3 linked regions of the Cecembia calidifontis genome follow. The protein of the gene in region 2 interacts with the protein of the main gene of each other region in a pairwise test. Links are inferred from orthologs where the notes say so. Each region holds a gene or a part of one and is shown on either strand. Other genes may lie near its edges.

Region 1 (2,934 bases), 1.3 Mb from region 2 along the record:
TGGCTTTCTCTGCTGCCCTGATAGCCCTTCCATCGCCTTCTTCCGTGGCAGAACCCATCACAGCCGCACCGGCATCCTTCATCACCGTCTTCACATCTTCAAAATCCACGTTCACATCCTGGTGTACGGTAATGATTTCGGCAATAGATTTTGCAGCTGTAGTCAACACATTATCAGCTTTGGCAAAAGCAGAACGGATAGCCAGGTTTCCATAAATTTCCCTCAACTTGTCGTTCAAAATCACCAATACTGTGTCACAGCTTTCCTTCAAGGCTTCAATTCCTTGTTGGGCCGCTTGCATTTTCTTTCTTCCTTCGAAAACAAATGGCGCAGTCACTATACCCACTGTCAGGATATCCATATCCTTGGCAATTTTAGCAATCACAGGAGCTGCACCTGTACCGGTACCACCTCCCATTCCGGCAGTGATAAATACCATTTTGGTATTGTCGGACAATAAAGTCCTAATATCTTCTTTGCTCTCGAGGGCCGCACTTCTTCCTTTTTCAGGATTTGCGCCGGCACCCAGACCTTCAGTAAGGTTGGCACCGAGCTGGAGCTTTAAAGGAACCGGGCTGCTTTTCAATGCCTGGGCATCGGTATTGACAACCACAAACTCTACATCCTTGATGCCCATGTTGTACATATGGTTCACGGCATTGGAACCACCTCCCCCCACACCAATCACCTTGATAATTGACTTGTGGTTCTTGGGTAAATCGAACTGGTAATCTTTCATGTTATCTGACGTTTAAAATATGTTGGTGAATGAATAGTAGTTCAAAATCAGTAAGAAGGGAAATGATAGGCAAAGCCCATCATCTCCCCGGTATGATAAGCCCTAGTAATTATTATCTTCCTGGATATCACTGGTGATGATATCCTTCAATTTTATCCTCATTTTGGTGAAAATATTGGATGCCAGCTCATTGGTCTTCAGCCTTTGTTCCGGTCTGGCAACCACCTCAATTTCATAACGCTTTCTATAGGTCTCTTCCCTTTCGTCAAAGGACTTGAATCCGGCAAGCACCAATCCTACCGAAGTAGCATACATTGGACTCTTGATTTCATCAATCTTGCACTTGCCCAAGTGCTCATTGGGATAGCCGATACGGGTATCCAACCCGGTCATGTATTCAAATAGCTGGGCTACTCCTGAAAGCAAAGCACCACCGCCGGTAAGGACTATACCTCCGGCTAATTTTTTATAGTGACCACTGGCAACCAGTTCATTTTGTACATGCTCGATGATCTCTTCCATCCTTGCCTGAATGATGGCTGCGAGGTTTTTGATGGAAATTTCTTTAGGCGGCCTATTTCTCAATCCAGGTATGGAGACGATTTCATTGGGGTTGGCTTCTTCGGCAATGGCCTTACCGAACTTGGTTTTAAGCAACTCGGCCTGATTGTGCAGTACCATGCAGCCTTCTTTGATATCGGAGGTGATGATGTTGCCCCCCAAAGGAATTACTGCTGTATGACGTATGATATTATCATAAAATATGGCGATATCCGTTGTGCCACCCCCAATATCCACAAGGCATACGCCCGCTTCTTTGTCTTCTTCACTTAGGACAGATAAGGAACTTGCCAAAGGCTCAAGTATAAGGTCCTTGGAAACCAGGTTTGCCCTTTTAACACATCTGTTGATATTATTGATGGCAGTGGTCTGTGCAGTGATGATATGGAAATCTGCCTCTAGTTTAGATCCTGACATTCCAACGGGATCCTTGATGCCATCTTCATAGTCTACGGTATAATCCTGTGGCATGACATGGATGATGGTATTTCCCGGAGGTACGACAATGTTTTCCATATCATTGGCCAGACGTCTCACATCTTCGATGGTGATTTCATCTTGATTGGACTTTCTGATGATAGAGCCATGCTGTACGGTGCTTTTGATGTGCTGTCCTGCAATACCCACAATCACATTGGCAATGTCCACTTCTGCCATATCTGAAGCATCTGCCACAGCCTTTTGAATAGCATTGACAGTCTTGTCTATATTGGTGACAATTCCGCGGATTACCCCATCGGAAACTGCCTTACCCATACCCAAAACTTCAAGTTTTCCAAATTCATTCTTGCGGCCAACCACCGCACAGATTTTGGTCGTACCAATGTCAAGTCCTACAATAAATTTGTCGTTTTCCATAGCATCATCAATTATTCACAAACAATCTGGCCTTTATATTTTATGTTTACTCTGCTGTATGTATTCCATCCTTTTTTGGGAAGTATTTCCTCATAAAAGAGGTTGATTTTTTTAAATTTCTCCTCTATATCACTGGCATCCCCAAATTCGATCACCTGCTTGCCTACTTGTTGATGGAGTCTAATATCCCCTTTCCTGGGTATTTCCAGTTCTGTGATCTGTGCCCTCCAAAATGGATCCTTGTGGATAAACCGGATCAATTCCATCATTTCGGGAGCATCTTCCTCCAGATTTTGCTTATTCAATAAGCTTTCCGCATAATTTCCATACAGAATCAAGACCCTGGAGGTATATTTACTGGAAGTGGGAAGGATGATTCCCTCTGTGGACACATATCCATCTGCTGCCCTTGGTCTACTGATTCTGGCGACCGGTATGTGCTGTTCAATTTCCACTTTGATATTACCCTTCTGATCAGAGAATACTTCCGCTTTTTTGACAAATGGATGACTTTCCACCTTTCTTTCTATATTGTACAGGTTGATCTCAGCCAGAGCCGTTCCCTGTTCCAAAAGGGGAAATTCAGCCTTCAAAGTCTGGAGGACATCCTTTTCGTCCACGAAATACACATCGCTCACACTTTTTACATATACTTCTACTCCGGCAAGCCTTCTTCCCGCACTTTTCTTCTCGATAAATCCGATGAAAACCACCAGAATCAGCAAGAGCACAAATAACAAAAAGCCTTTTCTAAATCTGATTTTCATGTTGCTTCA
Region 2 (7,602 bases):
TTTTCCGCAAGCATGCATCCAGTCAATGTAGTTTTCATGGATTAATTCAATAACTTTACGGCCAGATTCCGATGAAATTATTTCGTGATTATTCAGATTTTCTATAATAATTTTGATCATGGTTTTCGTTGGAATACTGCAATACCTTTCTATTTCAATTCATTATGACCATCAACAACGCATACATTCAGGACTACGCTGATAAATTTACAGTCAAAATTTGTGATGCCTATTTTTCACAAAGGAAATACATGACAGGACCGGAAATGGTTCAGTTGACACCCAGTATCCAGGTCAATTTTTTCTCAATCAAGAGTTTGTTCGAAGCCTGGCAGCAGGAGTTGGAAAAGATGAAAAGCAATCCTTATTTTGACTACCGCGACAATGCCGTACACGAGGCACTCAGGGAATTTATGAATATCCTTTCCCGAAGCATCAAGGTCGAACGCAAAGATTTTGAACCCTTGCTGAAAAATGCAGTCGTGGAATCCATTCAATTGGCTTTGGACCCGGTGGCCTACTTTGAGAAGGAATTCGACAAAAAAGACCCTTCCCAGCTCAATGCTTACCTCAAGGAAAACAAAAAATACTTCAAGTGGCATACGGACCTGATCCAGAATATCATCGACCGGGCCGGACTAGCCCATACCAGGGAAGCATTCAAACAGGCATTGAACCAAAACTTCGAAAGGCTGAGCGATCAATTGGAGCCAGCTGAAAAATTACTGGAAACGCTTAATGCGGTATATCCATTAGAACTCCCCAAATTATTTGAAAATCCATCAGTGAATCAGGCTGTTGAAGCAAATACTCCTACACCTGAACCCCCTCTGACAGCTGAGGGACCCAAAGCGCAAACTACAAGCCAAGCTGCTGAACCTGAAAAGAAGCCTGAACCAGAAACAATAAAACAGTCCTCCAGCCCTTCCAGTTTACCAAGCGCTATTAATTACAAAATGGCCCCAATGGAAAATGCCTTGGATCCGCTACAGATCTGGTCAAAGTTTGAAGCTGAGGAATATTCCATCATGAAAGGTACCATCAAAGATCTGGCAGACAGCATTGGCATCAACCAGAAATTCATGTTCACCAAAGCCCTTTTTGACGGCAATCCTGACCTGCTTAGCCACGCGTTGAAATCCATCGACCAATGCGAAAGTTTTGCAGACGCCATCAATCTGCTCAATCAGCGCTATGTAGGGGAATTGAACTGGGACAAAAACTCGGATGAGGTCAATGAATTTTTGCAGCTCATCTTCCGCAAATTTGACCATAGAAATTAAGCTTATTTCATCCTTCCCAAAAGCTGAATCCTATGGGAGTCCAGTTTGATAAAAATAAAGAGCAAGATAGTAAATGACCATAGGGAAGAACCTCCGTAACTGAAAAAAGGAAGGGGTATTCCGACTACCGGAAACAGGCCTATGGTCATGGCTATGTTGATCATAAAATGGAAAAGCAGGATGGAAATTACACTATAGCCATAGACCCTGGAAAACCTGTTTTTTTGTCTTTCCGCCAAAAACACCAAGCGGATCAACAAAGCACAGAAAAGGAAGATCACGACCAGGGACCCTACCCAGCCAAACTCCTCTCCCAGGGTACAGAAAATAAAATCAGTGTGCTGTTCGGGGACAAAATCAAACTTGGTCTGTGTGCCTTCCAGGTATCCTTTACCGGCAAATCCCCCAGATCCGATAGCAATTTTGGACTGGGTCACATTCCAGCCCACCCCCAGGGGATCAATGTCAGGATTAAAAAGAACCATGATCCGGTTTTGTTGGTGTTCAGGTAATTTGGAAACGACATAGTCCAAACTGTATGTGTATGCAATGGTCGCCAATCCCAAAATTGTAAAAGCCAGTATCCTGGAAAGTTTCTTTTTCCCTAATAAGATAAAAATCACTACCACGGCAACCACGCCGATGACGATATAGAGGTTATTTTCAATTCCCAAAGCCAGCAATGAAACAGCTATAAAGGCCAGACCCAGCACATAATAACGCTGTGGCATTCCCTCTCTATAAAGCATGATAAAAAACGCGGAATATACCATGGCAGTTCCTGTGTCCGGCTGAAGCATGATCAGCGCTACAGGAAGCATGATAATCAATAAAGCCTGCATTTGGTATTTGAACTGACTGAGGTCAAAACTCGGCCTTTCCATAAATTTAGCCAAAGCCAATGCGGTGGCAAATTTGGCAAATTCCGCAGGCTGTAGGCGGAAAGCACCAATTTCAAACCAGGCCCTTTGCCCATTGATTTCTTTTCCAAAAAATGGAGTGATCAAAAGGAACAGCAGAAAAATACCATAAAGGACTAAAGAAAGATTTTCGAAAAGCCGGTAGTCCGCTACCATGATGATGGTGATCAACAGCAAGGCCGTACCGATCCATACCAATTGCTTTCCGGAATTGATAGAAAAGTCGAAAATACTTTTGGCAGCTTGTTCGTCATAGACAGCCGCATAGATATTGAACCATCCCATGATGACCAATAGGGCATAGATGGTAATGGTGATCCAATCTATTTTATTGATGTATAAATCGTCCTCTCTCACTGCTATTACATAAATTTTCCTGCAAGCACATACTCTTCCAAGGCAGGTCGGGTAATCTCACCCCTTAAGTATTTTTCAATCATCAAGCTGGCAGTACTAGCAGCTGCCCTACCTCCCCAGCCTGCATTTTCCACATACACGGCGATAGCAATCTTTGGATCCTCCTTAGGGGCAAAGGCAATGAATACGGAATGGTCTTCTCCCTGTGGGTTTTGGGCAGTCCCCGTCTTACCGGCAATGGTGATGTCCTTGATCGCTGCCCTTGCGGCAGTACCATAGATGGCCTCTGCCATGGCATCCTGAATCAGGTCAAAGTGCTGGGCGTCCACTCCTACATCGATTCTTGTCCTGAACCTTTGGGGTATTTTATTGGGATCTCCATCCACTGCTTTGACCAGATGTGGGGGATAATAATATCCTTTATTGGCAAAGATGGCTGCCAAATTGGCCATTTGAAGCGGGGTTACGAGCATCTCTCCCTGTCCAATGGAGAGCGAATAAATGGTGGAATATTTCCACCTACCTGGCCCATAAATCCTATCATACAGGTTACTGGAAGGAATGGAGCCTCCCTTTTCATTGTAAAGGTCAATGCCCAAAGGCCCTCCAAGGCCAAATTTTACCACATATTCCCTCCAGGTGTTCAATCCAATTTCGGTATCCTTGAAGGTACTCCTGGAAACCTCCCTATTGATCATTGCCCTGTAGGCTTGATGGTAATAGGGGTTGCAGGAATACTTTACGGCTCCAAACAAATTCACTGGATTGGGATGGTTGTGGCAGGCTACCAAGGAACGGTTACATGAATAGGTGGTATTGGGACTCAATACGCCCATTTGCAAACCCACCAGCGACTGCACGATTTTGAAGATAGAACCGGGAGGGTACATAGCCATGATGGGCCGGTTGAAAAGCGGTTTGCTGTCATCTTGGTTCAACTGCATGTAATTGGCTCCAAACTTTGCGCCGGTAAGCATATTGGGATCATAGCTTGGCGCAGAAATCATGGCGAGAACTTCTCCTGTTTTAGGCTCAATGGCCACCACAGAACCTCGCTTGCCCGCCATCAGCATTTCCCCATATTGCTGCAATTCCAGATCAATGGTGGAGGTAAGGTTTTTACCTGCCACAGCAACTGTATCATATTCCCCGTTTTTAAATGGTCCTTTATCAACCCCCCTTACATTGACCATTCGGTATTTTACCCCTTTGACCCCTCTGAGTTCGGGCTCATAAAACCCCTCAATACCGCTCAACCCAACATAGTCCCCCTGCCTGTAATATTTAAGGGTGTCACGCTCCAACTGTCTTGCACTGATTTCCCCAATATAGCCCAAGGCATTGGCAGCACTTGGCTGAGGATAAGACCTAACCGCCCGGGTCATGACAAAAAGCCCCGGATAATCAATCAGGTAATCCTGAATCCTGGCAAATTCTGTGGTAGAAATCTGTTTTTTCAAGGGAGAGGGCTTTACAGCTGAGTATTTCCTTGCAGCTGTATATCCTTCTATCAGCTGCTCTTTACTTATCTGGAAAATTTCACAAAAACGTGCTGTATCCTTTACCGAAAACTCCCGGGGGATGACCATCAGATCAAAAATGGGATTGTTGTAAACCATGATTTTTCCGGTGCGGTCATAGACCAGTCCCCTGTAAGGGTGGTCCACTACCCGCTGTATGGCATTTCGCTCTGCCCTTCTCAAAAAAGTGTCATCCGCTACTTGTATCAAAAACAGTTTTGTAAGCAATACCACACCTACCAACACGATGGCGATGATAATGATTAACGGTCTTTGATCATTCATTTTATATACCCCTCCTTCTCCTGTAGAATAGTAATTGTACGACAATGCTCATTACGAATACAAAAATAGTACTTGCAATAATCTTTTGAACCACGGGAAAGAACAAATTGGTTCCCAAACTGTCTACATAAAAAAACAAAATGTGATGGACCAGAATTAAGGGGATACTGTAAGTAACAAACCATCCCAGTCCCATATTCAACATAGAGGGCTGAAGGTTTTCATCATATCCTCCCGTAGGGGTCAGAATATCCAACCAAAAATTCCTGAAAAAGGCTATGGCTACCAGGCAAAGGGTATGCATCCCCATGGTATCGTAAAAAAAATCTACGATAAGGCCTAATATAAAAGCAATAAGCATCAAGGGAATGGTTTTCATTTCAACAGGGAGCAACAGCACATACAACACATATAAAAAGCAAAAAGCGACACCGAAAATCACCATGTTTTTGAGCATCAGCACCTGCACTAAAAAATAGAGCAAGAAACTACCGGCCAATAAAAAAACCTTCCTGCTGTTCATGCTTTATTTATTTTCCACGTTCAAGTTCTCCAGTTCTTCTGCCAGCTTATTTTCTACCAAATAAACATAAGATATTTTGGTGAAATCTGTTGATAACTGCACGGTAATATCAAGGTAATTGGTTTCAGGCCCTGGCTTCACTTCAATAACCGTACCGATAGGAATACCTTCCGGAAAAACAGCATTATAGCCAGAAGTCACGACTTTATCCCCTACTTTCACCTGAACATGCCTTGGCACGTAGAGCATTTTAGCCTTTTGGGGATCCACACCATCCCATTTCGTAGACCCAAAAACTTCCGTAGAAGCAATCTTAGAGGAAACCAACAATTCTGTATGCAAGAGGGAAATCACTGTTGCAAAGTTCTTGGTCACCCCTTTTACCCTTCCTACCACACCTTCTTCATTGAATACCCCCATACCCTCGTGGATTCCATGTTTTGACCCTTTGTTGATGGTCAGGTAATTCTGGGAAAGATTGATGGAATTATTGATGACTTTGGCTCCTTTGAACTGGAAGGTAGCTTCCAGGGCACTGTCCAAGGGAATGTAAAGGCTATCTGCAGGCTTTCTATATCTTTCTAACTCTGCCAACAATTCGGCATTTTTTTCAACCAAAGCTTTGTTGACCGAAGCAAGAGAAAAATAATCGATGATATCCGCTTGGGTATCCAAAATACTGGCACTGATTTGGTTGGCACTATTAAAAAATACGGATCCCTGTTGGCTGTTGTTGGAAACAATCATCCATATGGCGATTGTTTCCAACAACACGAACAACAAGAATGCCCTTATTCTATATAGAAACAGTAATATCCTGTACATCCAAACATTAGGTCATCAAAACAGTCCTGAAATTCTGGATATTTTTCAGCGCAGTACCAGTTCCCCTTACCACAGCCCTTAAGGGATCTTCGGCAATGTGTATAGGAAGTTTGGTCTTTTGATGTAACCTTTTATCGAGTCCTTTGAGCAAGGCACCACCTCCTGTCAGGTGGATACCATTATCATAGATATCGGCCGATAATTCCGGGGGGGCAATTTCCAGGGCTTTCAAGACAGCTTCCTCTATTTTGGAAACAGACTTGTCCAAAGCAAAAGCAATTTCTGAGTAGGAAACCTTAATAACCTTCGGAATACCGGTCATCAAATCTCTACCTCTGATTTCATAATCTTCAGGTGCATCCTCGAGCTCCGTCAAAGCCGAACCAATGGCAATCTTCACCTTTTCCGCAGACCTTTCACCGATCAATAGGTTGTGCTGTCTTCTCATGTAATCCAGAATATCTTTGGTAAAAGTATCCCCTGCTACACGGATGGACTGATCCGCTACGATTCCAGAAAGGGCTATCAATGCAATTTCGGTAGTACCGCCCCCGATATCCACAATCATGGACCCCATCGGTTTTTCGATATCTATACCAATACCGATGGCAGCAGCGATCGGTTCATAAATCATGTACACTTCTTTTGCTCCGGCATGTTCTGCTGAGTCCCTAACAGCTCTTTTCTCCACCTCCGTAATTCCGGAAGGGATACAGATAACCATACGGTGCGATTTAGGGAACATTCCCTTATTGTGGCCGGGGATCATTTTGATCATGCCCCTGATCATTTGCTCAGCAGCGTAGAAATCAGCAATCACCCCATCCTTCAATGGACGGATGGTGCGGATGTTTTCATGCGTCTTTTCATGCATGTTCATAGCGTCCTTCCCTACAGCCAGCACCCTGTTTGTTGTCCTGTCGATGGCGATAATTGATGGCTCATCTACGACAATTTTATCTTTATGAATGATCAGCGTATTGGCTGTACCAAGGTCTATTGCAATGTCACTTGAAAAAAAATCGAATAATCCCATTATTTTTTTCTTGATTGATCTTCTTTATTTACCGTGAATTTTTAACTGTCGGTCCAGCATATTCAACGTGGGTGGGCAAAATTATTATCTAATTCCCAATTTATTACAACAATGTTGTTTTTTTTTATAATAATAATTTCATTATCTTTGCAGTGTATTATCCAAGCTATCGGGAGGGGACAAGAGTCCCCTCTTTCATTTATCAGCAGTGAAGGAGTATGAACTTAAAACAAAACATTGAGGAAATTGTAAACAAGCATTTGCCGGATGAATCCCATTTTATTGTGGACATCCAAGTAATTGAAAAGGGCAATAAACCTCAAGTTAAAATCTTGATAGACGCTGATTCGGGCCTGAGCATTGACAGTTGTGCCAAGGTAAGCAGGTCGGTAGGTGAGGAAATTGAAGCCAAAAATTTAATGCCTGAGGCCTATGTGCTGGAGGTGTCTTCCCCTGGTTTGGATTATCCGCTAGCTTCCAGGAGACAGTACGCCAAAAATGTGGGACGAAAGCTGAGGGTGACCCTGTTGGAGGGTAAAGAAATCGAAGGGGAGCTTATGGCTGTCGAGCAGACAGAAATAAAGTTAAAAATCAAGGTAAAGGAAAAAGGCAAAAAAGCAGCAGAGCAAGAAATCTCCGTGCCGCTTGACCAGATAAAAAAATCAATTGTGTTAGTCTCTTTTAAATAAAAAAAATGGATGCTAAAGTTCTAATAGAATCATTTGCAGAGTTTGCAAAGTCTAAAAATGTGGATCGTCCTACCATGATCCGTATTCTGGAAGATGTATTTAGAGCGATGATTCGCAAGAAATATGAGACAGATGAAAACTTTGATGTCACCATCAACGCTGAC
Region 3 (4,583 bases), 1.3 Mb from region 2 along the record:
CTTCATGCCCATCTGACAGGCGGCAATAATCTCCGGCACTGTACTCATCCCCACAGCATCTGCTCCGATGATCCGCATGTACCGGATTTCTGATTTGGTTTCTAATTTGGGACCCTGTACTCCCACATATACTCCTTTTCTCAAGGGTAAATCCCAATTTTGGGCCACTTCAACTGCCATTTGGGACCAGGACGGATCCATAGGTTCGGACATATCGGGAAATCTTGGCCCAAATTCATCAAGGTTCCTGCCCCTTAAGGGATTGTCAGGAAGTAAACTGATGAAATCCTCAATAAGCATGATATCCCCTGCCCCAAAATCAGGATTCAACCCTCCCGCAGCATTGGTCACAATTAACCTTTGTACTCCCAGCAAGCGTAGGACACGTAGAGGGAATATCACCTTTTCCATGGAATATCCTTCGTAATAATGGAAGCGGCCGTTCATGGCAACTACTTTTTTACCCTCCAAATACCCAAATACAAGTTCCCCGGAATGCCCTTCTACGGTAGAGACCGGAAAACCTGGTATTTGGCAATAAGGAATCCTATGGAGAACCTGTATCTCCTTGACCAAACCACCAAGTCCTGACCCCAGGATAATTCCCGTCTCAGGTGCAAAAGAGATTTTGTCTCTTAAATATTCCGCAGCTTCTTTTAGCATCATTCAAATTTGTACAAAATACAAGATACCCTCTTGTATGCATTCGTAATGGTAAATTGTGGAAAACTTAAGCCTTAAACCTTAGTCTATTAAACAATTTCGCTAAAACTTAACCAATACTCCCCTATACCAACTTGACCAATTCACGGATAATCAGACTCATTCTGGGTTCCGCTTTGGCTGCACCTGCTAATACTTCCTCTATCCGTACTTTTTTGATTTTTCCCGGATAGCATAGGTCGGTAATGGCAGAAATCGCAAACACAGGAAGATCCATATGCCTGGCCACAATCACTTCCGGAATAGTACTCATCCCTACGGCATCCCCTCCGATGATCCGGAGGTATTTATACTCTGCTTTGGTTTCCAGGTTGGGCCCCTGAACTCCAGCATACACCCCCTGATGTACCCTAAGCTGATGCGCTTCCCCAATTTTCATAGCACTTTCTACCAAGGAAAGGTCATAAGGCTCGGACATATCCGGAAACCTCACCCCAAACTCATTCAGGTTTTTGCCCCGGAGCGGGTTTTCAGGAAACAGATCGATATGGTCATGGATGACCATCAGGTCTCCCACTTCAAACTTGGGGTTAAGTCCTCCGGCAGCATTGGATACAAAAAGTTGTCTGATGCCCAACATTTTCATCACCCTTACAGGAAATGTTACCTCCTTCATGGAATAGCCTTCATAGTAATGAAACCTCCCTTGCATGGCTACCACGGATTTTCCCGAAAGTTTCCCTATGATCAGTTTCCCCTTGTGGCTCTCCACCGTGGAAACCGGGAAAAACGGGATTTCCTGATAAGGGATTTCTATCTGAATTTCTATATTGTGGATCAATTGCCCAAGGCCTGTTCCAAGGATAATCCCTACTTCCAAAGGGCAATCGAATTGTTGACGGATATACTCAAAAGCTTGTTTGATCTGATCGCTGTATGTCATATTGGGTTCTTCCTTCATGTCTCTCAAATTTTGCCCAAGGTAAGCAATAATGTTTTTTTGACCATAATTTTTGAACAAATAGGAAACTAATTGGCTTGTGAGTTTGTAATTAGCAACATACGATCTGAAACCCCTCTCTATGATCAAGATTATTGTAGGAACCAATAGAAAAAACTCCCTTTCCCTTGCCATAGCCCATCTTTATCAGGAAATATTGAAGCAAAAAGGTGCTGAATCAGAAATTTTGAACCTGATAGATTTGCCCCATGATTTTGTGTTTTCGGCTTTGTATGACCGGAATGGTAAAAATCCGAAATACAATGCCTTCCATGAAAAAGTAAAAACAGGTGACAAGTTTGTTTTTATCGTTCCGGAATACAACGGTTCATTTCCAGGTGTCCTCAAGGCTTTTATAGACGGCATGACCTATCCCAACTCCTTTAGGAACAAAAAGTGTGCTTTGGTGGGTATTTCTTCCGGAATAGGCGGGGGTGGCATCGCATTGAGCCACCTCACCGACATCTTCCATTACCTGGGGATGCATGTACTTGCCCTCAAAATTAAACTGGCTAAAATTGAGGAAAATATGTCAGATAACCTGCTCACCAACAGGCTGTACATGGAATTGCTTCAATCCCAGGCGGAAATGTTGATTAACTTTTGAAGTTAATCAACATTGTCATGCAAGAACCTATTGTTCTTCAAGAACTCATTTTCATCTGTCAGGTTGAACCTGGAAATGCTTCTTTCTGAGCTGTGCTGCACATCAGAAAGCTTGACCTGCTTACGGACAAAAGCGGGGACTTCCAATTTTTCCTTAAATTCTTCAGGGCTTTGGTTGTAAGACTTTAGGTTCTTGAGACGCTCAAAACGCTCATAAGCTTTCTGAATGGCTTTTTGTCTCAACTGCTCATAATAGTCGTTGCCATAATGTGCAGGCGCTTCTTCTTTTTTCTCTTCTGAAGGGAATACTGGTCTCTCTTCTCTCTCGGAAGGAAGTTCAAAAACCACTTTCTTGGTTTCGGAAGCTGCAGGTACAAACTCAAATTCGCTGGTCTCCGCTTCTTCCTCTTCAAGGTCGATTAATTTATTTACAGCCTCAGCTTTTCTCTCTTCGATCAGCGGCTGGTTAAAGTCATCGGATTTTTTTTCTTCATTGGCAGGAGTGAAAATAGGCTTCTGGAAAGTGAAGGTAAAAGTCTGACCTGCTCCTGCCAATGCGTCCTCATCCACTTTGGAAGTCTTGCCTGATTCCAGGTCAATCACTTTTTTTATTGATTCCTGCTCTTCGGTTGAAGACCTTTGTTCAATCTTTGTTTCAGTTTCTTTTGCCGGACTTACTTCACTCAGCTTTCCCATTTCAAAACCCGTAGCAATTACAGTCACCCGGATACCTTTACCGAGCTCCTGGTCAATTCCCTGACCGAAGATCACATCTGCATTGTCACCGGCCCTTTCCTGGATATATTCAGTGATTTCACTCAGTTCGTCCATGGACAACTCATCTTCCTCCCCGGACATGATGGAAAGCAGGATTTTCTGAGCGCCTTTGATATCTACGTTATTGAGCAAAGGAGAAGCAATGGCTTTCTCTGCTGCCCTGATAGCCCTTCCATCGCCTTCTTCCGTGGCAGAACCCATCACAGCCGCACCGGCATCCTTCATCACCGTCTTCACATCTTCAAAATCCACGTTCACATCCTGGTGTACGGTAATGATTTCGGCAATAGATTTTGCAGCTGTAGTCAACACATTATCAGCTTTGGCAAAAGCAGAACGGATAGCCAGGTTTCCATAAATTTCCCTCAACTTGTCGTTCAAAATCACCAATACTGTGTCACAGCTTTCCTTCAAGGCTTCAATTCCTTGTTGGGCCGCTTGCATTTTCTTTCTTCCTTCGAAAACAAATGGCGCAGTCACTATACCCACTGTCAGGATATCCATATCCTTGGCAATTTTAGCAATCACAGGAGCTGCACCTGTACCGGTACCACCTCCCATTCCGGCAGTGATAAATACCATTTTGGTATTGTCGGACAATAAAGTCCTAATATCTTCTTTGCTCTCGAGGGCCGCACTTCTTCCTTTTTCAGGATTTGCGCCGGCACCCAGACCTTCAGTAAGGTTGGCACCGAGCTGGAGCTTTAAAGGAACCGGGCTGCTTTTCAATGCCTGGGCATCGGTATTGACAACCACAAACTCTACATCCTTGATGCCCATGTTGTACATATGGTTCACGGCATTGGAACCACCTCCCCCCACACCAATCACCTTGATAATTGACTTGTGGTTCTTGGGTAAATCGAACTGGTAATCTTTCATGTTATCTGACGTTTAAAATATGTTGGTGAATGAATAGTAGTTCAAAATCAGTAAGAAGGGAAATGATAGGCAAAGCCCATCATCTCCCCGGTATGATAAGCCCTAGTAATTATTATCTTCCTGGATATCACTGGTGATGATATCCTTCAATTTTATCCTCATTTTGGTGAAAATATTGGATGCCAGCTCATTGGTCTTCAGCCTTTGTTCCGGTCTGGCAACCACCTCAATTTCATAACGCTTTCTATAGGTCTCTTCCCTTTCGTCAAAGGACTTGAATCCGGCAAGCACCAATCCTACCGAAGTAGCATACATTGGACTCTTGATTTCATCAATCTTGCACTTGCCCAAGTGCTCATTGGGATAGCCGATACGGGTATCCAACCCGGTCATGTATTCAAATAGCTGGGCTACTCCTGAAAGCAAAGCACCACCGCCGGTAAGGACTATACCTCCGGCTAATTTTTTATAGTGACCACTGGCAACCAGTTCATTTTGTACATGCTCGATGATCTCTTCCATCCTTGCCTGAATGATGGCTGCGAGGTTTTTGATGGAAATTTCTTTAGGCGGCCTATTTCTCAATCCAGGTATGGAGACGATTTCATTGGGGTTGGCTTCTTCGGCAATGGCCTTACCGAACTTGGTTTTAAGC

Evidence for each region.
Region 1: the proteins of BC751_RS06345 (region 2) and ftsA interact in binary tests that used the Escherichia coli proteins (3 or more experiments, as listed by UniProt). The link is inferred for Cecembia calidifontis from one-to-one orthologs.
Region 3: the proteins of BC751_RS06345 (region 2) and ftsZ interact in binary tests that used the Escherichia coli proteins (3 or more experiments, as listed by UniProt). The link is inferred for Cecembia calidifontis from one-to-one orthologs.

What each region holds. Positions count from the first base shown.
Region 1 is NZ_SGXG01000001.1:199,244-202,177, forward strand. It holds ftsA (cell division protein FtsA), read right to left. Parts: upstream 2,159-2,934; coding sequence 842-2,158; downstream 1-841. Other genes in the region: ftsZ (cell division protein FtsZ), read right to left, coding at 1-739; BC751_RS00890 (cell division protein FtsQ/DivIB), read right to left, coding at 2,170-2,925; murC (UDP-N-acetylmuramate--L-alanine ligase), read right to left, coding at 2,909-2,934. UniProt on the Escherichia coli protein: Essential cell division protein that assists in the assembly of the Z ring. May serve as the principal membrane anchor for the Z ring.
Region 2 is NZ_SGXG01000001.1:1,459,535-1,467,136, reverse strand. The notes cover bases 4,736-7,602. They hold BC751_RS06345 (rod shape-determining protein), read right to left. Parts: upstream 6,750-7,602; coding sequence 5,721-6,749; downstream 4,736-5,720. Other genes in these bases: nusA (transcription termination factor NusA), read left to right, coding at 7,444-7,602; BC751_RS06340 (ribosome maturation factor RimP), read left to right, coding at 6,968-7,438; mreC (rod shape-determining protein MreC), read right to left, coding at 4,892-5,713; BC751_RS06355 (rod shape-determining protein MreD), read right to left, coding at 4,736-4,888. Outside these bases: BC751_RS06375 (2Fe-2S iron-sulfur cluster-binding protein), read right to left, coding at 1-120; BC751_RS06370 (hypothetical protein), read left to right, coding at 165-1,283; rod shape-determining protein RodA, read right to left, coding at 1,286-2,560; mrdA (penicillin-binding protein 2), read right to left, coding at 2,566-4,365; more of BC751_RS06355, read right to left, coding at 4,367-4,735. UniProt on the Escherichia coli protein: Forms membrane-associated dynamic filaments that are essential for cell shape determination. Acts by regulating cell wall synthesis and cell elongation, and thus cell shape.
Region 3 is NZ_SGXG01000001.1:196,055-200,637, forward strand. The notes cover bases 1,601-4,583. They hold ftsZ (cell division protein FtsZ), read right to left. Parts: upstream 3,929-4,583; coding sequence 2,273-3,928; downstream 1,601-2,272. Other genes in these bases: BC751_RS00870 (purine-nucleoside phosphorylase), read right to left, coding at 1,601-1,624; BC751_RS00875 (NADPH-dependent FMN reductase), read left to right, coding at 1,746-2,270; ftsA (cell division protein FtsA), read right to left, coding at 4,031-4,583. Also shown: BC751_RS00865 (purine-nucleoside phosphorylase), read right to left, coding at 1-666; more of BC751_RS00870, read right to left, coding at 788-1,600. UniProt on the Escherichia coli protein: Essential cell division protein that forms a contractile ring structure (Z ring) at the future cell division site. The regulation of the ring assembly controls the timing and the location of cell division.